DNA from 2 places in the Staphylococcus sp. NRL 16/872 genome. Region 2 is predicted to be linked to the other one. Evidence: riboswitches for the same ligand, from Rfam matches in the RefSeq annotation. Region 2 holds a riboswitch; the other holds the start of a gene.

Region 1 (11,447 bases), 280 kb from region 2:
CAACTTCGTACTCAAGCATTTAATGTATCAAAGGGAGATTATTCTCAAAAAACAACTGTTTCAACTAAGGATGAAATTGGAGAATTATCACGTACTTTTAATCAAATGAGTTATCAAATACGTAAACATGTAGAAGCAATTTCAACTCAAAGAAATATTCGCGATAGCTTAATTAATTCTATGGTAGAGGGCGTATTGGGCTTAAACGATAATAGAGAAATTATATTATCTAATAAAATGGCAGATGATATTATCCCAACTATTGATCAAACGACACACCATAATATTGAAAAACAGATTGAAACTACATTTGCATCTAAAACAACTGAATTCCAAGAATATGAATTTAATGGTAAATTTTATGTGTTTATTATGAGCTATATTCGACGTATTCAACAAGATGGACGCAGTGGAATTGTAGTTATCATTAGAGATATGACAAATGAACATAATCTTGACCAACTGAAAAAAGATTTTATTGCCAATGTATCACACGAATTACGTACACCTATTTCATTATTACAAGGTTATACGGAGTCAATTGTAGATGGTATTGTAACAGAACCTGATGAAATTAGAGACTCTCTCTCAATTGTCTTAGATGAAACAAAACGACTTAACCGTCTAGTTAATGAACTGCTTAATGTAGCACGTATGGATGCTGAAGGTTTAACAGTTAATAAAGAAATACAACCTATTACACCCTTATTATCCAAAATACAAATGAAATATCGACAACAAGCCCAAGATTTAGAAATCCACATGGATTTACTCCCGTCCATTGATGAAGAACCGTGGGAATACGATGCAGATCGTATCGATCAAGTACTAACTAATTTAATTGACAATGCCACTCGTTACACTAAACCAGGTGACAAAATTAATATCACATCTTCGGTAGATGATAATTATCAAATATTAAATGTAAATGATACAGGTAGTGGTATCGCACCTGAACACCTTGACTTAGTATTTGATAGATTTTATAAAGTAGAAGCTTCAAGAACACGTGGTAAACAAGGTACTGGTTTAGGACTGTTTATTTGTAAAATGATTATTGAAGAACATGGTGGTACTATTTCAGTAGAAAGTAAATTAGGTGAAGGAACTACCTTTGTTATTAAATTACCAAAACCTAAATAAACGTTAATTTTACTCAAATGAGCCTATTACATTATTAAATGTAATAGGCTCATTACACATTTTAGCAGTAACTAACTGTATTGAAATTGTGCTTAAATCAAGAATTTTTAAATCTAGTCATCCTTTTCAGCTAATAAGTCCAAACATAAAAACTTTCGAAAAGAAAATATACAGACAAAGCGAGTGGAGGTTAGGCTATGAAATCTTTTTATTAAATAAAGATTTCTGTTTCACTCTCAATTGGGTTTAAATTTGAAGTGAGCAAGTGTATTGCACAAAGTTTTTCTTTATTGTAATATTTAATTTAAATTAATAAATTATGAAATTCATCTTCGGGGTAGGGTGAAAGTCCCAACCGGCAGTAAATTAAGCCTGCGACCCGCTTCATTGAAGTGGCTGATTCAGTGTAAATCTGAAGCCGACAGTATAGTCTGGATGGGAGAAGATGGAGGTTTTTTGTTGCGCAAAATTATCCTCCTATTCTATGTAAGATGAATGGAAGGAGAAAATTGAATATGCAACAAAATAAACGTCTTATTACTATAAGTATGCTAAGTGCAATCGCTTTTTTATTAACATTTATAAAATTTCCATTGCCATTTTTACCACCATACTTAACATTAGACTTTAGTGATGTACCTACACTATTAGCTACTTTTACGTTTGGACCACTAGCGGGTGTCATAGTAGCCTTAGTAAAAAATATACTAAATTTCATTTTTAATATGGCAGATCCGGTAGGTCCTATTGCCAACTTCCTAGCTGGTGTGAGTTTCTTATTATCTGCTTACTATGTGAGTAAGAAAAAATATCGTCACTCTACTCGCTCTTTAGTTATTGGTCTAACTGTAGGTACGATTGTTATGACATTTGTTCTAAGTATCTTAAATTACTTTGTCTTGATACCATTATATGGCATGATTTTTAACTTAGGCGATGTTTTCACAAATTTAAAAATTATAATTTTATCTGGAATCATTCCTTTTAACATCATTAAAGGGGTTATCATTTCAGTTATTTTTATGCTTTTATATAAACGTTTAAAGAGAGTACTTCAATAGAATACAAATTGACGATAATTTATATAAGTTTGTCGATAGAAAAGCTGGAACTAATACAGTTCCAGCTTTTTAAATCATGTTAAAGAAGTGTCTATATATAAAAAGCCGACAAAGTATAAAACTTTGTCGGTCATCTATGGTTTAATGATATAATTAATTTAAATTTACTATTCAAATTTTAATGCGTCGCCATCAAATGGTTCCTCTTCGATTTTAATTGAATCTGTTGGACAACCTTCAAGAGCGTCTTCCATATCTTCATATAATTCTTCTGGTACTTCTGCAGTACCTTGATTATCATCAAGGATTACGAAAGCAATACCTTCGTCGTCATAATCATAAATATCCGGTGCTGCTGCGCCACATGCACCACAAGCTATACAGGTATCCATATCAACGATTGTATACTTTGCCAATTTCTTCGCCTCCTTTGATAAAAATGCTACACTAGTATAACAAATGTTAATTTAGACATCGATTATTTTAATTTAAAATTACAAGTTTCATAAAGTGAGGATTCACCTATGTACGATATCTTTTCATATGCGTATAAACACACATTTAATTATAAAACTGATAAAAGTATTTATAATATATTATCTGGAAAAAAATCGCATCAAACATTTTTTGATGCTTGTTCTCAACAACTTTTATCATTATATCACAGTTTTCCTAAATTAAAATATCCGTCTTTTGAGCGATATATTCAAAAATATGAAAGTAGCCATATTCAATTGAAAATTCATCCTCGATATACATATGATAGTTTAATTAGTACTTATAGCTGTATTCAATTATTAGTACAATCAATAACTCAGTATATTAATAACAAATTAAATTTTGTACCAATTTCACAACAGTTAAGGGTTCAACAACGAGTTAAACAGGTATATTCAGACATAGTAAAACATGATTTAATAAACGATTTCCAAGATGAATTATGTCAGTTATTCCACTTTATTTATACTAAAAATAATAATCAATGTTATATCCATTATTACTTACAAGGTTATGATGAGCCAATGTATACGCGTCAACAAGTGAGTTTGATTGAAGATATGCCTATAACTGATTTATTTACGTTAGAGCTAAATGATTTAGTGGAACTTATGTATGCCCTAGAACAAAAAGAACAGTTTCCAATACTTTCTAAGTTAATCATATTACCACCTTTATTAAATAAAACGGCATTATCACATCAACAATTGCTTCGAGGAATTACAATGGATGAAGCTGCAGTAATACAAAATGTAAAAATTAATACTATAGAGGACCATGTATTGGAGTTATTTATAAAAGGATATTTACATGTGTATACGGATTACGTTGATGAAAATTTAATTACTGATTTTGAAAAGTTTTACATTGATAATAGAGGTGAACGTTTGAAAATATATAAAAATCAATTCGAGCAATTATCATATTTTCAAATCAAATTAATTATTGTAGGTATTGAAAGAGGTGATATTAGTGTTGAAAGATAAACTAAAAGAATGGTTTGGGTATGATGCTTTTAATCCAGGCCAGCGTGAAATAATAGAAAGTATTCTTGAAGGGCAACACACATTAGGTGTTCTGCCAACTGGGAGTGGGAAAAGTTTATGTTATCAATTTCCTACTTATATGAACAAGCAACCCACACTCATTATTTCTCCGCTAATATCATTAATGGATGACCAAGTTATGCAACTGAAAGCGCAAGGAGAAAAGCATGTCAGTTACATTCATTCAGGTATGGAAGAGCAAGAAAAGAAAGAAAATATAAATTTATTAAAGAGAAGTCGGTTTATATTTTTAAGTCCAGAATTTTTATTACAATCGAATCATTTTGAACTAATCAAGAAAATTAATTTCGGTTTGATTGTTTTAGATGAAGCACATTGTTTATCAGAGTGGGGGTATGATTTCCGACCTCATTATGCTTTAGTAGGACAAATTACCCAATTCTTTAAAAGTGCCACTATTTTAGCACTCACAGCTACAGCACCGCCGCATTTAACCGAAGATCTAGAAACAATTTTAAATATAAAATTTACAACAATTAAAACAACAATGAATAGAGAGAATATCTCTTTTTCTCACTTAAATTTTGCGAATGATGACGAAAAAATAACTTGGTTACTTGATTTCTTAGAAACTTCAGGACCAACAATTATTTATGTTTCTTCAAAGAAAATGTGTTTTGAATTGGCTAGTCTTATTTATAAACGAGGTTATTTAACCGGAATTTATCATGGTGATTTATCTTATCAAGAACGTCAAACTGTTCAACAGCAATTCATTAATAATTTTATTCCTGTTATTGTTGCAACAAGTGCCTTTGGTATGGGGGTTAATAAAAAGGATATTCGTACTGTGATACATTTTCACTTATCAACAAGTCCGTCAAATTACTTACAAGAAATCGGCAGAGCGGGAAGGGATGGCAAACAAAGCCAAGCCATTAGTCTTTTTCAACCAGATGACAGTTTTATTCTTGAAACGCTGTTATTTAACGATGCAATTTTAGTTGAAGATGTAGAAGCTTATGATTTAGGTGCCTTTTTACCTCCTAATAAACAAGAAATATTAGAAATTTTGCATCAAAGATACTCAATTATGCAGCTTAAGCATATTTTCAAACTATCTTTAGTGCGTAAGAAACTAGGCTATCAGCGTATGATTGGCTATACTAGTTTAGACCAATGTCGAAGAAGCTATTTACTGGAGTTTTTTGGAGAAGTACCTTCTAAACCCGCCCAATGTTGTGATATTGATACTAACTTAACACCTATTAATCATTTTAATAGAAAGAAAGTGAAGAGAAAATTTGAGTATAATGAAAAGCTAAAAAATTTATTCAAACATTAAGTGCTTTTCTTTACTATAATATTTTATACAGGCTATAATTATACTAACAAATGTTTTATAAAAACATTAAAAATGATACATATTTGCTGCATTCGAGGGTATAAGTAATGTGACAATTAAATAATTGAAAAGAAAGGATGTTAATTGTGTCTAAAAACAATTTTAGAGATGACTTCGAAAAAAATCGTCAGTCAATTGACTCAGACGATCAATTCGAACATACAAATCAAAATTCTGATGAATCTATTGATGATTTTGATAATCAATCAGATCAACAATTTCCACCAAGAAATTCTCAAAGACGTCAAAGAAGACGTAATCAAGCTACAAATCGTAGTAAAAAATTTGATGATCAACCAAATGAACCCAATAATGAAGGATCATTAGATGATCGCTACGATGAAGAATCTTTCGAAGAAGTACATAATGATCACTTTGACAATGAAGCAGATAACTCAAAAAGAAATCATCGCAATAATGAAAGACATTCTAATAAATCTGATGAATTTGAAGAAGATCGTTTAAATGATAATGATCGTCGTCATCGTGATTTTGATCAAGTAGAAGATGGGCATAGAAACCGTAAAAATACTAAAAGAAATCATCAACACGATGAAAATATTGAAAATAAACAAAATGAACGCTCAGATAAAGGTAAAGACGCTGCAATTGCTGGTGGCGCTGGTGTTGCCGGAGCTGCTGGGGCTGCAGCTGGTCGTAATAAAAATAATAAGAAAAATCGTAAAAACAACCGCATAGATTCTCGTGATAATAGAAACGATTTAAATAATGATAAAAATCCTCGTGTTCGTGAAAATGACAAATACGAAGATGAACATTATGATGATACTAATCGTTCACATGATAAACATAAGAAAAATAGCAAAGGCAAAAAAGCTGCGATTGGCGCTGGTGCTGCCGGAGCTGCTGGGGCTGCGGGTGTAGCAGCTTCTAAGAATAAAAAAAATCATCACAGAGATAGTGATTTAGACCACCATAATAGACATGATGAAAATCATAAGGACTCTCGTGATAGACGCGATGATTATCGCGATAATGATAGATATGATAACCATGACGGTTTCCATGCACATGATGGCAAGAAAAAACGTGGTTTAATGGGAATATTATTACCACTACTTGCATTATTGTTAATTTTAGCTGCTCTAGCTATCTTTATTGGTATGTATTTAAATAACGATAATAAAGACAAAGATGGTACTAAACAAGACAATGCTACAGAGCAAACTTCTAATAAATCAGATAAAAAAGATAATGCTAAAGACAAAACTTCTGAAGATAATAAAGCAGATAAATCATCTGAAAAATCTACAGTAAACGATAATAAGTCAGACGAAAACGCAACAACTGATAAAAATTCTTCTGAAGACAGCGCTACTAACGGTAATGATAATAATGCTTCAACTGGGGCAGCAACTACCGATAACAATAATGCCTCTTCTTCAGATAATAATACAAATAACGCTTCTGCTAATAATAGCAATAGCGATAATAACAATGCTAATTCACAAGCTACTCAAAATAACAATCAAAATAATAATCAAAATTCAAATGGAAGTAGCAATCAATCTAATAATGCCTCTGCTGGTCAGCAAACGCATGTAGTAACTGGTAACGAAAATCTATATCGTATCGCTATTCAATATTATGGCAAAGGTACAGCTGAAAATGTAAACAAAATTAAACAAGCAAATGGCTTAACAAGTAACAACATTAATAATGGTGAGAAATTAATTATTCCTCAATAAGCTATTAAAGATTAGTTTTAAAGAAGTCAAAATTTTAGATTTTGGCTTCTTTTTTATTGTTTAAATTTTTAATATACTATTATATATTCTAAAATTTAGTAATATTTATTTGTCATTTTATCTTCTCTTTTCCTAAAAACAATTTTTTCTATTTAGTAAAAGCAACTTTATTGCTATAATATATGGGTGATTAAAGGAGGCCAAAAACATGAAAAGCATTGAAAGTATTATTATTGGTGGAGGCCCATGTGGTTTAAGCGCCGCAATTGAACAAAAGAAAAAAGGAATTGAAACATTAGTCATTGAGAAAGGAAATGTAGTGGATGCTATTTATAAATATCCAACACATCAAACATTCTTCTCATCTAGTGATAAATTAAGCATTGGAGATATACCTTTTATAGTTGAAGAAAGTAAGCCACATCGAAATCAAGCGCTTGTTTATTATAGAGAAGTAGTTAAACATCATCAGTTAAACGTCAACGCATTTGAAGAAGTGTTAACTGTTAAAAAGATCGACAATAAGTTTACGATTACAACCACTAAAGATGTTTATGAATGTAAATTTTTAACTGTTGCTACTGGTTATTATGGTCAACACAATAAGCTAGAAGTTAAAGGGGCAGATTTACCTAAAGTCCAACATTATTTCAAAGAAGCTCATCCATATTTTAATCAACATGTTACAGTTATTGGTGGTAAAAACTCTGCAGTAGATGCCGCTCTTGAGTTAGAGAAAGCAGGCGCTAAAGTAACAGTTCTATATAGAGGTGACCGTTATTCTGCAGCGATTAAGCCATGGATTTTACCAAACTTCGAATCATTAGTTAATCATGAAAAGATTACAATGGAATTTAATGCCAATGTAAATGAAATTACTGAAAATAGTGTAATTTATGAAAAAAACGGTAAAACAATCGAAATTCCTAATGATCATGTTTTTGCGATGATTGGGTATCATCCAGATTATGACTTTTTAAAATCTATTGGTATTGAAATTAATACTAATGAATTTGGAACAGCACCTGTTCACAATAAGGAAACATTTGAAACAAATGTTGAGAATTGTTATATCGCTGGTGTTATTGCTGCTGGAAATGACAATAATTCAATTTTTATCGAGAATGGTAAATATCATGGTGGTATCATTACTCAAAGTATCTTAAGTAAAAAACAAACACCTTTAGAAAGCTAAATTAGAACACTAAAAACGGAACAGAAGTTAAATTCTCTGTTCCGTTTTTATTTTACAGATTATTGTTCAAAATAATTCTTTAATGTTTGTAAACTCATGTCATTACTTAGCCCAACTAATAATTTTAACCTTGCTTTCGGTCCATTCAATCCGTTTGAGAATATTAACCCTTTTTGAGATAAGTAATAACCGCCACCTTCATAAGCGTAAACTGGACTAACTATCCCATTAAATGATCGCGAGACGATGACAATAGGGATATTATTACTCAAACAAATCTCAATACCTTCTAAACAACTTGGTGGTAAATTTCCTTGACCAAGCGCTTCAATAACTAAGCCGTCCACATTTTTCTCAGCGTAAAATTTTAAGATATCACTTTGCATACCCATATAGGCTTTTAATAAAGGAACATTTAAATGGGTATCGATGTTTTTAAATGACTTCTGTTTATATGGGCGATTATAAAAATGCGTATCATCTTTTGTTAGGATACCTAATGGTCCTTGATTGGGACTTTGAAATGTATTAATGTTCGATGTATGTGTTTTAGTAACATTTCTAGCCGTATGTATTTCATCATTAAAAACTACCATTACACCATTTTCAAAAGCTTCATCTGAAGACGCTACCCTGATAGCAGAAATGAAATTATATAAGCCATCTGCACCAATTTCATTCGAAGATCTCATTGCACCAGTAATAACAATCGGCTGTTCGATATCAATGAGTAAATCTAATAAATAAGCTGTTTCTTCCAAGGTATCAGTGCCGTGTGTAATGACAAAACCATCATACTCATACTCTTGAGAAGATTGAAGTATTAAGTTACGGAGTTCAATAATATGTTGAATTGTAATATGTGGAGAGGGAATATTAAATGGATGAATTTCATTCACATGAGCATATTCATTAATAATATCTTTATGTAAAGAGATGGGATTAATCTCATTGGTCACCACTTGACTAAATTGATTTTGGGACATGCTAATCGTCCCTCCTGTATGAATAACAAGAAGATGTTTCATTAAATTCCTCCTATTTTTAATTTACATATTTATGATAAAATAATACAAATAAAACAACAAGGAAGGAAAAATAACTATGGAGTCAATTAATATTGCTTTGGACGGCCCTGCAGCTGCAGGTAAAAGTACAATCGCCAGACGAGTAGCTAGTAAATTATCAATGATATATGTAGATACTGGAGCAATGTATCGTGCTATCACTTATAAATATTTACAACAGCAACGAGCTGAAGATTTTCAAAAACTTGTTAGTGAAACTACTTTAGAATTAAAATATGACGATACCAAAGGACAACGTATTATACTGGATAATCAAGATGTAACTGATTATTTACGTGAAAATGATGTTACACAAAACGTATCATATGTAGCTTCTAAAGAACCTGTTCGTACTTTTGCAGTTGAAAAACAAAAAGATTTAGCAGCAAAGAAAGGTATCGTTATGGATGGAAGAGATATTGGTACAGTTGTCCTTCCTGATGCAGAATTAAAAGTATACATGATTGCTTCTGTAGAAGAACGTGCTGAAAGACGTCAAAAAGAAAATGAAGAGCGTGGCATACCTTCAACTTTAGAACAGTTGAAACAGGAAATTGCAGATAGAGATCATTATGATATGAATCGTGAAATTTCACCTTTAAAAAAAGCTGATGATGCAATTACTTTAGATACAACAAGTAAAACAATCGAAGAAGTTACTAAAGAAATTATGACGTTAGTAGAGAACCTTAAAAAATAATATACCTCGCTATTTAAAATAATTTGTGTTATTCATAATCAATAATGCGAAATATTTTAAATAGCTTTTTTTGTCTTATATAATTATAAATGAGGTAGAAAAGATTAATAACTATAATCTAAAGAATATCATTTCTATAGAAAATTATTTTGAAAAATCAATAATACAAATAACTCATTGCTTAATATTAAATAATTTTAAAAATTGATATCTTTTTTAAAAACTTATGAAACTAAAGGGGAATTTCTTGACAATTCTACCAGTTTATAAGATGTTATAGTTATGTAGTGTATAAGGAGGCAAACAAGATGACTGAAGAATTCAATGAATCAATGATTAATGATATTAACGAAGGTGACAAAGTCACTGGAAAGGTTCAACAAGTTGAAGACAAACAAGTTGTAGTGCATATTGAAGGTGCTAAATATAACGGCATTATTCCAATTAGCCAACTTTCAACTCATCACATCGAAAATCCTAACGAAGTGGTTAAAGAAGGTGATGACATTGAAGCTTATGTAACTAAAATTGAAGTTGATGAAGAAAATGACTCTGGTGCATACATCTTATCAAAACGTCAACTTGAAACTGAAAAATCATATGAATATTTACAAGAAAAACTTGATAATGATGAAGTGATTGAAGCTAAAGTTACTGAAGTAGTTAAAGGTGGATTAGTTGTTGACGTTGGTCAAAGAGGATTCGTACCTGCTTCTCTAATTTCAACTGATTTCATTGAAGATTTCTCTGTATTTGAGGGACAAACAATTCGCATTAAAGTTGAAGAATTAGATCCAGCAAATAATAGAGTCATTTTAAGCCGTAAAGCTGTAGAACAAGCTGAAAACGATGTTAAAAAAGCTTCATTATTAGAATCACTTAATGAAGGTGACGTAATCAAAGGTAAAGTTGCTCGTTTAACAAACTTTGGTGCATTCGTTGATATTGGTGGCGTAGATGGTTTAGTTCACGTATCTGAACTTTCTCACGAACATGTTAATTCTCCAGAAGACGTTGTTTCTGTTGGACAAGAAGTAGATGTGAAAGTAAAATCTGTAGAAAAAGAAGCTGAACGTATTTCACTTTCAATTAAAGATACACTTCCAACTCCATTCGAACGTATTAAAGGTGAATTCCACGAAAACGACGTTATCGAAGGTAAAGTTGTGCGTTTAGCAAACTTTGGTGCATTTGTCGAAATTGCTCCAGGAGTACAAGGTCTTGTTCACATTTCTGAAATTGACCATAAACATATTGGTACGCCAAGTGAAGTATTAGAACCTGGTCAACAAGTGAATGTTAAAATTTTAGGAATTGATGAAGAAAATGAACGTATTTCTTTATCAATTAAAGCTACTTTACCTAAAGAAGATTTAATCGAAAGCGATGAAGCTACTACTCAAAGTTATTTAAGTAGTGATTCAGATGATGATAACCCAACATTAGGGGACGTTTTCGGTGATAAATTTAAAGATTTAAAATTTTAAGTTGACTTTTAAATTTTAAATTATGTATCTCCCAATTAAAGTTTAATCCTTTAATTGGGATTTTTTAATGTTAAATGTCCTTGATTTTCTAAAGAAAAGTAGACTCATAAAGGAAATTAAAGTTTAAGGTTATATATACTTAGTTTTAAAACATTAGGTCATATGATAAAATTAT
Region 2 (11,447 bases):
AGAGGTGTGAATATGACGAAGCACAAGAAGGGCTCTATAATAGGACTTGTAGGGTTGCTCATTGTTTTAGTGGTAGCTGGTTTCGTCTTCTTTTCAATGATTTCTGATCAAATTTTTTTCAAAAATGTTGATGAAGAAGAAAGTGTAGAGCATTTAAATGTTACATTAAATAAAGCTGCAGAAAAGCAAATCGATAATTATACAAGTCAACAAGTGTCTAATAAAAGTAATAATGCTTGGAGAGATGCTTCAGCAAGTGAAATAAAAGCTGCAATGGATAGTAGTAAATTCATTGAGGATGACAAACAAAAATATCAATTTTTAGATTTATCAAAATATCAAGGTATTGATGAAAAGCGTATCAAACGTATGTTATTTGATAGACCTACTTTATTAGAACATACGGATGCATTCGTTAATGCCGCTAAAGAAAAACACGTAAATGAAGTATATTTAATTTCTCATGCATTATTAGAAACAGGCTCTGTCAAAAGTGATTTAGCTAAAGGTGTTGAAATTGACGGTAAAAAGTATTATAACTTTTACGGTGTTGGAGCTTTAGATGAAGACCCTATTAAAACAGGTTCAGAATACGCTAAAAAACATGGTTGGGATACACCTGAGAAAGCAATTAAAGGTGGAGCGGATTTCATTCACCAACATTATTTATCACACAGTGACCAAAATACACTTTATAGTATGAGATGGAATCCTAAAAATCCTGGCGAACATCAATATGCGACAGATATTAAATGGGCAGAAAATAATGCCGAAATTATCGCAGATTTCTATAAAGAAATGAAAACAGAAGGTAAATATTTTAAACTTTATGTATATAAAGACGATACGAAACATCAAAAATAATAAAAAATTAACCAGCGTACACAAAGGTTTTAAAGATTGTGTACGCTGGTTTTCTATAATGTAGAAAAACACATAAAGTTATTTAGCTTGCTTCCCAAATAATTTTAGTATGAAGACGGAAAGGGTTATCAATAGGTTGAATTATTCGGCTTTATTTTTTCTATTCAACCAAGAGAACGCAATAACAAATACGATGACAACTTTAAGTAAAAATTTCATATTAATTCACCTCAAATAGATTCTATCATATCTTATAATGGTTAAAAGTAATTATTAATGGCTATACTTGAATAAGACTATATTTTTAAGGGCATTGATATAATACTATTATGATATAAATGAGATAGACAGAAGGATGATGTTAAAAATGCGTGTAGCAATAATTGGAATGGGAACCGCTGGCGTAAGTGTATTACGACAATTAGTTAAAAATGAAGATTTTAAAAAGTTAAAGGTAGATGTATATGATAATGAAGTGAATATGGGACAAGGCGTACCTTTTCAAAACGATAGTAGCCAACTATTAATTAATTTGCCTACAAAAAATATGAGTTTAAATTTAGATGATGATGAAGAATTCTGGAAATGGTATCAAAATCAGAATGAATTCAAATTTGACAACCCTAACTATTTGCCAAGATTCGTCTTCGGTCATTATATGAAATCATATTTATCAGATTACGTAGCTATGTATGACAATTTGAATGTTATTAACAAACAAGTATATGAAATATTTACTAACTCTGATGTCGATGAAACGACGTTGAAATATTATGTTTGTACGTCTGAGGATATGACGCAATGGAAAGAATACGATTATATTTTCTTAACAATTGGAACATTCTCTTATCATGATCCCTATCATTTGAAAGGCAAGAAAGGATACATACAAACACCATATCCTACATATCATACATTAGATGAAGTTGAACAAACAGATAGTATTGCCATCATTGGCACAGGCTTAGCGAGTTTAGATGTAGTACGTTATGTCGCTACGCATCATGCTAAATTGCCAATAACAATGACAAGTAGATCTGCTAACTTACCAAGCGTAAGAGGTAATATGATAGATATTGATTTTAAATATTTAACGAAAGAAAAATTCAATGAAATTAAGACACAACATTATGGGAATGTACCACTTGAAAAAGCATTCGAATTATTTAAATTAGAATGTGATTTATATGATGTTAAGTTAGATAAAATGGTTCATCGTAGAACAGGCGATACTATTAAAGATCTACAATTCGACTTAAATCGACCTGATGAATTAGGTGTCTTTCAAAGTATCATTGAAAACGTTAAAGAAAACCTAAATTGGATATGGAATAGTTTCAGTCGTAGTGATCAAAAAGAATTTGATAAACGTTTTACTAAAATAATTCAATTAAATTCTAATCCGATGCCTCCTCGTACAGCTCGTTTAATTATTGATTTAATTAATGATGGGTCTTTAATCATAAAAAAAGGCTTAGAAGATATTAAATATGAGGATAATTTATTTAATTTGAAATTTAAAGATGAAGCGAAAGTACATCAATATAATGTAGTGATTAATTCTACTGGTTCTAAAACCCATTTATCAGATTTAGATGAAGATGATCAACTTGTATTAAATCTTGAGAATCGTCAAATTGTTCAGGCTCATCCTATGGGTGGTATTCAAATTATTCCAGAAACCAATCAAGTGATTAGTCCACGATATGGCACATTGCATAATATGATTGCGATTGGACAAGTCACAAATGGCGTTAATAAATTACGTAATGGGGTTAAAATGATTGTCACTCAAGCGGTAAGTTCTGTGAATTACCTGTATGAAATTCAAAGTGAATTTGATCATGAATAAACATAGGGTTACACCGAATGTTGAAAAAGGCTACATTTAGTGACTAAATCGTCTATATTACTGTATTTCTTTGTTTGTAATTTTCTAAAAATAAGCGTATGATTAATTGTGTAGTAATTAACTACATTAACTCTAAAGTTATCACAATTTCATAGTAATTCTTTCGGGGCAGGGTGTGATTCCCAACCGGCAGTAATTTAAGCCTGCGACCTGCTTGTAGCTAAGAAGTACAGGTGGCTGATCTAGTGAGAATCTAGAGCCGACAGTAATAGTCTGGATGGGAGAAAGAATGAAGACGCGCTATTGATAGAATAGACGTTTATTTAAATATGGATAGTTTACTAATCGTAGTAAGCTTATTTAACTATACATGTAACTCCCTATGCCTGAATGAAGATTTTAGGCATAGTTTTTTTATTGAGGTGATAATTTGAGTAATTATATGCAATATGCAATTCAACTTGCACAAATGGTGGACGGACAAACTGGAGTTAATCCTCCAGTAGGCTCAGTGGTAGTAAATGATGGTCGCATAGTAGGTCTTGGTGCACATCTCAAGCAAGGCGATAAACATGCTGAAGTTCAAGCTTTAGATATGGCGCAAGAAAAGGCAAAAGGCGGCACCATTTACATTTCTTTAGAGCCTTGTACACATTATGGTTCAACGCCACCTTGTGTAAATAAAATTATAGAATTTGGACTAAGTAAAGTCATTTATGCAGTTAAAGATACTACATTACCTTCTGAAGGAGACAAGATTTTACAAGAGGCTGGTATTGAAGTTGAATATCAACCTTCAGATGAAGCTACGATTCTTTATAAAGACTTTTTCAAAGCGAAAGAAAATAAAGTTCCTGAAATTACAGTAAAAGTTTCCACATCTTTGGATGGCAAACAAGCCACAGATAATGGTCAAAGCCAATGGATAACGAATAAATATGTGAAACAAGATGTTTATCAATTGAGACATACACATGATGCTGTGTTAACAGGTAATGGAACGGTTGAAGCAGATAACCCACAATATACAACGCGAATTCAAGATGGCAAACATCCAGTTCGAATCGTATTATCGAAAAGTGGGGAGATCGATTTCTCAAAACAAATGTTTCAAGATAACTTTAGTGATATTTGGATTTATACCGAAAATCAATCGCTTAGTAGTTCATCTGAACATATTAAAATTATAAAATTAACTGAATGCAAATTAGCAAACATCTTAGCTGATATATATGATAAAGGTGTTGGAAAGCTACTTGTAGAGGCAGGTCCTCGTGTTACTTCAGAATTTCTCCAAACTAATTATGTTAATCAACTTATTATTTATTATGCCCCGATAATAATAGGTGGTTCCGGTCAATATCAATTCTATCAAACAGATGAAGTGATTGATTTAAACGAAGCCACTCAATTTGAAATTATTTCTACAGAGTTAATTCATCAAAATATTAAAATGACATTGCGAAAGAAGTGAACTAAGAATGTTTACAGGTATCGTTGAAGAGATAGGTACTATAAAAAATATTCGTACGCAACAATCTGTTAAAACGCTAGATATCGCCTGTCAACGCATTTTAGAAGATATGCATATCGGCGATTCGATTAGTGTCAATGGCGCATGTTTAACAGTTATCGATTTTCACAGTAATTATTTTTCTGTGCAAGTGATTAAAGGTACTGAAAACAAGACCTATTTATCCAATATAAAACTAAATGACGTAGTGAATTTAGAACGTGCTATGGCAGGGAATGGACGCTTTGGCGGACATTTCGTCTTAGGTCATGTAGATGAGGTAGGTACGATTATGAATGTAAAAGAAACACCTAACTCACGTATCGTGAATATTAAAGCCCCACCGCACACTATCAAACAAATGGTGAAACAAGGTTCTATAACAGTTGATGGTGTTAGTCTTACAGTTTTTGATTTGCATAGTAATAGTTTCGATATACATTTAATTCCTGAAACAAGACGTTCTACAATTCTTTCCTCAAAAAAGATTGGCGATTACGTTCATTTAGAAACAGATGTACTTTTCAAATATGTAGAGAATATCGTGAAAGCAAATGATTCGGATTTAACAATTGATAAATTAAAAGCATTTGGTTTTTAGGAGTTTAGGAGGGCATAATATGAAGTTTGATGACATCAATGTAGCACTTGAAGCTTTAAAACATGGTAAAAGTATTATCGTGGTAGATGATGAAGATCGTGAAAATGAAGGCGACTTAATTGCAGTTACTGAATGGATGGAAGATGATACGATTAATTTCATGGCACAACATGGCCGAGGGTTAATATGTGCACCTATAAGTAAAGAAATTGCGAATCGTTTAAATCTTGTATCAATGGTTAAAAATAACACTGATGATTATGGAACGAACTTTACTGTAAGTGTGGACCATGTCTCAACATCAACAGGTATCAGCGCATTTGATCGCATGGCTACTGCACGCGCTTTAATTAATCCAGAATCTACACCGGAAAGTTTTAACAGACCTGGTCATCTTTTTCCACTAATTGCTAAAGATAATGGTGTATTAGAAAGAATGGGCCATACAGAAGCGGCTGTAGATTTAGCTATTTTAACTGGTGCGCAACCAGCAGGTGTTATCTGTGAGATTATGAACGACGATGGCACTATGGCGAAGGGTCAAGACTTAGTAGCGTTCAAGGAGAAGCATCAATTAAAAATGATTACAATTCAAAGTTTAATTGAATATCGTAAAAAAAGAGCGAATGATGTGGAACTAAAAGCACGTGTTAATATGCCAACAGATAATGGCGACTTCGAGATGTATGGTTTTCAATCTTCATTAACTGATGAAGAAATCGTTGTTCTTGCGAAAGGAGAACCACGTAGTACTGAAAATGTAAGAATTCATTCTGCTTGTTTAACGGGAGATATCTTCCATAGTCAGCGATGTGATTGTGGTGCGCAATTAGAAGCGGCTATGAATTACATTAATGAACATGGTGGTTTAATTATTTATCTTCCTCAAGAAGGAAGAGGGATTGGCTTGATTAATAAATTACGAGCTTATGAATTAATTGAACGTGGTCATGATACAGTAACTGCCAATTTAGCATTAGGCTTCGATGAAGATTTACGCGATTATCATATTGCAGCTCGTATTCTTAATTATTTTAATGTACAACAAGTTAATTTGTTAAGTAACAATCCTAAGAAATTTGAAGGATTAGAAGAGTATGGGATTAAAGTAGCTGATCGTACGGAAATTATAGTTCCGGAAACAGCACATAATCACGATTATATGACAACGAAAAAACTTAAAATGGGACATTTAATTTAGGAGGAGATTTAACATGAACTTTGAAGGTAAATTAGTAGGTACAGATTTAAAAATTGCGGTAGTAGTTAGTAGATTTAATGATTTTATTACAGGTCGTCTTTTGGATGGTGCACAAGATACATTAATTAGACACGGGGTGGATGAAAATAATATCGACGTGGCTTATGTACCAGGTGCATTTGAAATACCTTTAGTAGCTAAAAAATTAGCTCAAAAAGGTGAATATGATGCTGTTATTACACTTGGTTGTGTAATTAGAGGCGCTACATCACATTATGACTATGTATGTAACGAAGTGGCTAAAGGCGTATCTAAAGCGAATGATGTTACTGACACGCCAGTTATTTTTGGTATATTAACAACAGAAAGTATTGAACAAGCTGTTGAACGTGCAGGTACTAAAGCGGGTAATAAAGGTGCTGAAGCGGCGGTTAGTGCAATTGAAATGGCTAACTTACTTAAACAATTTTAAGTACTTGCGAGAAAGGCTTAAGCCTGTAGTCTTGTAAAGCAGTTCTTAAATGGATTGACATTACACTTAAGTTGAGACGCTTGCCTAGGGGGCTGGGTCGAGCCTTGGTCTTGTAAAGTAGTTCTTAGATGAATGTTACTCATTTTGTTGCGACGCTTTCTTGCGAGAAAGGCTTAAGCCTGTAGTCTTAAGCTCTTTCTTTTCCGCCAAGAGTCGCGCAACATCATTCGTTATTCATCTTAGAACTTCTTACGTAAGTGTTTGAACACTTACGTTCCTTCCCCAGCTTGCTTTGTTTGTAGACTTTCTATGCGAAAGTCTCTTTGCTGGGGCCCCGCGCTCAACTACGTTCCATTATCCATTTTAGAACTACTTACCTATGTGCTATAGCACTTATGTTCATTAATAATTAGCATAGGAGTCTTCACAACTACACTTCGTTATCTATCTTAGAACGACTTACGCAAGTGTTAGAACACTTACGTTCCTTCCCCAGCTTGCTTTGTTTGTAGACTTTCTATGCGAAAGTCTTTGTGCTGGGGCCCCGCGCGCAACCCATTCGTTATTCATCTTAGAACTACTTACGTAAGTGTATGAACATTTACGTTCATTTATATTTTATAATTAAATATTAAAAAAATAGGGCACTTCGTTCGATTTAATGAATATTATTAAATCAACGAAGTGCCTTATGTATTCACTCTATTTTAGAATATCTATTTCAATTCTTAATCTTCATTCACCCATTTATTTTCTTAGTAGTTTGGTAGCTCCTGAAAAGATAGCTAAGCTTCCAATTCCAATTGCACTAGCTAGACCGACTTTTTTCAATGTTTCTGTTGAAACAAATTCTTGATATGCCAATGCTAAGTTTTGTGGGCGTTCTGCAAGGCGACGCATGAAGTAAGCAAACCAGTCATTACCATATGGTACATACTCAGTGAAATGATAGCCTTCTCTAGCAATTTCTTCAGCTAATTCACTGCGGAAACCATATAACATTTGGAATTCAAAATTATCCTTATCAATATGATGATCTTTTGCAAATTGTTTAACGTGATTGATAATTTTATCATCATGCGTAGCGATAGATGTGAAGTTTTTAGCATTAAGTAAACGTTTTTCAATAAGTCTAATATAATTCGCATCAATTTCTTCTTTAGTTTGATATGCAATGTTTGCTTCTTCTTTATATGCACCTTTAACCAATCGTAGACGTAAGTCAGGATATTTATCAAGTAAATCACTAGCATCATATAAGTATGCTTGAATCACTGTACCTACATTTTTAAATTCACCTTTTAATCTATCAAGAACTTCGATAATTTGTTGTAAGCTTTGATATTTTTCAGTATCAATATTGATATGCATTTTATCAAATTCGTCTGCTTTTAAAAGGATTTCTCTTAAATTTTCATAAGCTAAATCTAAATCAAATTCTGCGCCTAATGAACTTATTTTAACAGACATGTGAGCGTCAACATTATAATCTTTAACTGCTTGCATAACTTCAAGAATTTCATTTTTAGCTTGAGTTGCTTCAGCTTCTGTACCCACAAATTCTCCTAAGTTATCTACAGTAACTTCGATATTTTTGTCATTTAATCTTTCAATTGTATCAATAAGTTGTTCAATAGTATTGCCTGCAACGACTTTATCCGCGCCCATGCGAGGTCCAATTCTTTTTGCTGTTTCATTTAAATATGTGCTGTTAGATAAAGCGATAAAAAAATCTTTGAAAAGTGACATTTATAATTCCTCCATTACACACAAATCGTTTACTTATATATAGTTTAGCATGAAATACGTTGTCAAGAAAGCGTTTTCAATTATCAGAATAGTTTTTATAATGTATAAATACACTTATTTAATTTAATAACAAAATTGTTTAAATTAAAGTTACTTCAATGATTGCTAGTAAACTCCAATCCTAATGAATTATCTGATATAATATTAATGTTGGAATTTAAGTATGAAAGGATTAATAGATATGTGGAAGTGGGAAACTGAACAAGACGCGAAAGGCGTAGTAGTCATAGTTCATAATATTCTTGAGCATACCGGACGTTATGCTTACGTTATTACAATGTTAAGACGTAATGGCTATCATGTTATTATGGGAGATCTGCCTGGTCAAGGACAAACTTCTCGCATAAATAAGGGACATTTAAAAAGTTTTAATGTTTATCATGAGAGTGTCTTAGAATGGATTAGAATTGCAAATGAATATAAAATACCTACATTTGTAATGGGGGTAGGTTTAGGTGGACTTATCTTGCTAAATCTCCTTGAAAAAACTGTGGTCCCTATTGAAGGAATATTATTGTTGTCTCCAATGCTTGAATTACAAAAAAACAATAAGACACGTAAAAATATGTTTATTTCTAATATAGGTAAAGGCTCTAAGGATGCTCGTTTTAAACTCGGCATTAATTATAATGATTTGACACGTAATAATGAAGTCATTGAAGAAGCTAAACAAGATGGATTAATATTAAAAAAAGTAACTTATAAATGGTATAACATTATTATCGAAACAATGAAAGAAACTTTACAACATATTCAAGATATCAAACCACTTCCAACATTATTAATGTATGGTACAGAAGATAAGTTATTAGATTTGCACTCGATTATAGAAGTTAAACATCAACTTCCAACTACTGAATTTTATTTTAAAGCTTGGAAAGGACTTTACCATGAGATCCATAATGAACCAGAACGTGATCAAGTGATGCGTTATGTCTTAACTTTCTTAAACAATAGCGTGAATACTATGGGATTTATAGTTAAAGAAGAAGAGATTGAAGAAATTTAAAATACTATTAAGAATCAGGACACCCAAACTTTGTATATCAAAGAAGGCGTTTCCTGATTTTTTATTGTATAGATTTTCATATTTTATATGATTAAAACTTTCTCGGGAAAGTTGATTAAAATTTAAAGAATTGGTATATTTTATTTGGATAAATTTATAAATTTTTATTGTAATTGCATGTTTAAAAGTTTGTAGTTTTATATAAAAAACAAACATTTTTTACATATAGGTTTAATTGTCTTAATAGTAATAATTTAAGAGTATTATGGTTATTTTTCAGGGTAAGAAATGTCGAAAATCATATCATGAATTTATTTAGATAAGGTTAAAAACATGAAGGAGGGGGCTCCATTGAGTAATCAAGCTAATGAGAATGTAACGATGATTTTGCAATTAGAAGAATTGTGTAAAGAAATTAATTCTGTTTTTAAAGTGATTTATGAAAATTATGATTTAACGAAAGAAGAAGTTTTAATTTTATTAACGTTATGGGATAAGGGACCTATGACATTAAAAGAAATGGATAGTTACGTGAGTATAAAAGCTTATAAAAGAACACGTACTTACAATAATCTAGTTCACTCTGAATGGATATACAAAGAACGACCTTTAGATGATGAACGCACAGTAATTATTCACTTTAATAAAAATAAAAAAGACGACAAACAAGAATTACTTAATTTTATAACTAATATTATTAAGAAAAGATATCAATTATTCGAAGAAAATTTAAAATCATTAATGGAAATTTAATTAAATAAACGAGCTTAACACTTGGGAATGATAATGTGTTAGGCTCGTTTTAATTTAACAATTTGATTAAAGTTAGCGTTTTTCAATCGCGCATATAAATGGTGCATGATTGATTTGGTTAATAAATTGATATTGTAAGACATGTGCTTTAGTTTGATCAATACTTTTCAAATATTCTATCACTGCATCACGTTCAATTTTACCTTCCTCGTGACCATGGTAAATCACTAATACAATAATTCCCTCGACACTTAATAATTCAAAGATATCTTCAATTGCTTTAATAGTAGTTTCAGGATGTGTAACAATCGTCTTATCACCTTTTGGAAGGTACCCTAAATTAAAGATGGCTGCATCAATCGTATTAGTAACTTTATCTTTTAGATGCTCTAAGATATGTTCGTGTCCCTCTTGTATAAGGGTAACATTGTTATAGTCTTTAACTTTTTCGGAAGTATTTTGGATTGCTGTAGCTTGAATATCAAAACCATAAACATGACCATTTGGTACATGTTGAGCTAAGAATAAAGTGTCATTACCATTGCCACATGTTGCATCAATAACGTTGCTGTCTTCGGTGATATGATTTTGTATGAGTGTTTTTGAAAAGGGAAGAATACGTTCTAATTTCATGATTTGATTTTGGACTCAGCTTTATAATGTTTACCTTGATAAGAATCGCGACGTGCAAGTTCGTTATCAATTTCATTTAAAACTTCCCATTTATTAACACTCCACATAGGACCTACCATTAAGTCAATTGGTCCATCTCCAGTGATACGATGAATAATCATTTCTGGAGGTAAAATCTCAAGTTGATCACAAACTAGGTTGGTATAGTCCTCTTGTGACATGAATTCAAGCATACCTTTTTCATATTGCTTTACCATAGGCGTACCTTTTAATAGATGAAGTAAATGAATTTTAATACCTTGTACATCCATTTGAGCTACTTCACGTGCGGTTTCCATCATCATGTTGTAATCTTCACCAGGTAAACCATTAATTATATGCGTACACACATTGATGTTATGTTTTCTTAATTTCGCTACACCTTCATAATAAGTTTGCATATCGTGTGCACGGTTAATTAAATCAGACGTTTCTTGATGGACAGTTTGTAATCCTAGTTCTACCCAAAGATAAGTACGTTCATTTAATTCAGCTAAATACTCGACGACATCATCTGGTAAACAATCAGGACGTGTAGCGATTGATAAACCAACCACGCCTTCTTCTTTTAAGACAGGTTCATATTTTTCTTTTAATACTTCAACCGGTGCATGTGTATTAGTGAAAGCTTGGAAATAAGCAATATATTGACCTTCGCTCCATTTTTCATGCATTCTATCTTTAATTTGCTGGAACTGAAC

The links. Region 2 has a riboswitch for FMN ahead of ribD (bifunctional diaminohydroxyphosphoribosylaminopyrimidine deaminase/5-amino-6-(5-phosphoribosylamino)uracil reductase RibD). Riboswitches for the same ligand answer to the same signal wherever they lie in the genome.
Region 1: another riboswitch for FMN. It lies ahead of MT340_RS06960 (ECF transporter S component); the one in region 2 lies ahead of ribD (bifunctional diaminohydroxyphosphoribosylaminopyrimidine deaminase/5-amino-6-(5-phosphoribosylamino)uracil reductase RibD).

The regions. Positions count from the first base shown of each region.
Region 1 is NZ_CP119327.1:1,377,013-1,388,459, forward strand. Features, by position in the region: gene MT340_RS06955 (ATP-binding protein) at 1-1,143, shown strand, start outside; FMN riboswitch at 1,468-1,594, shown strand; gene MT340_RS06960 (ECF transporter S component) at 1,659-2,204, shown strand; gene MT340_RS06965 (ferredoxin) at 2,372-2,620, opposite strand; gene MT340_RS06970 (helix-turn-helix domain-containing protein) at 2,729-3,688, shown strand; gene MT340_RS06975 (RecQ family ATP-dependent DNA helicase) at 3,675-5,054, shown strand; gene ebpS (elastin-binding protein EbpS) at 5,192-6,823, shown strand; gene ypdA (bacillithiol disulfide reductase YpdA) at 7,032-8,018, shown strand; gene MT340_RS06990 (asparaginase) at 8,078-9,046, opposite strand; gene cmk ((d)CMP kinase) at 9,123-9,785, shown strand; gene rpsA (30S ribosomal protein S1) at 10,094-11,272, shown strand.
Region 2 is NZ_CP119327.1:1,097,412-1,108,858, forward strand. Features, by position in the region: gene sagB (peptidoglycan release complex glucosaminidase SagB) at 13-864, shown strand; gene MT340_RS05625 (FAD/NAD(P)-binding protein) at 1,232-2,716, shown strand; FMN riboswitch at 2,872-3,009, shown strand; gene ribD (bifunctional diaminohydroxyphosphoribosylaminopyrimidine deaminase/5-amino-6-(5-phosphoribosylamino)uracil reductase RibD) at 3,147-4,190, shown strand; gene MT340_RS05635 (riboflavin synthase) at 4,198-4,830, shown strand; gene ribB (3,4-dihydroxy-2-butanone-4-phosphate synthase) at 4,850-6,031, shown strand; gene ribH (6,7-dimethyl-8-ribityllumazine synthase) at 6,045-6,503, shown strand; gene MT340_RS05650 (proline dehydrogenase family protein) at 7,251-8,252, opposite strand; gene MT340_RS05655 (alpha/beta fold hydrolase) at 8,494-9,321, shown strand; gene MT340_RS05660 (transcriptional regulator, SarA/Rot family) at 9,673-10,074, shown strand; gene mnmM (tRNA 5-(aminomethyl)-2-thiouridylate-methyltransferase MnmM) at 10,147-10,707, opposite strand; gene mnmL (tRNA modification radical SAM protein MnmL/YtqA) at 10,704-11,447, opposite strand, start outside.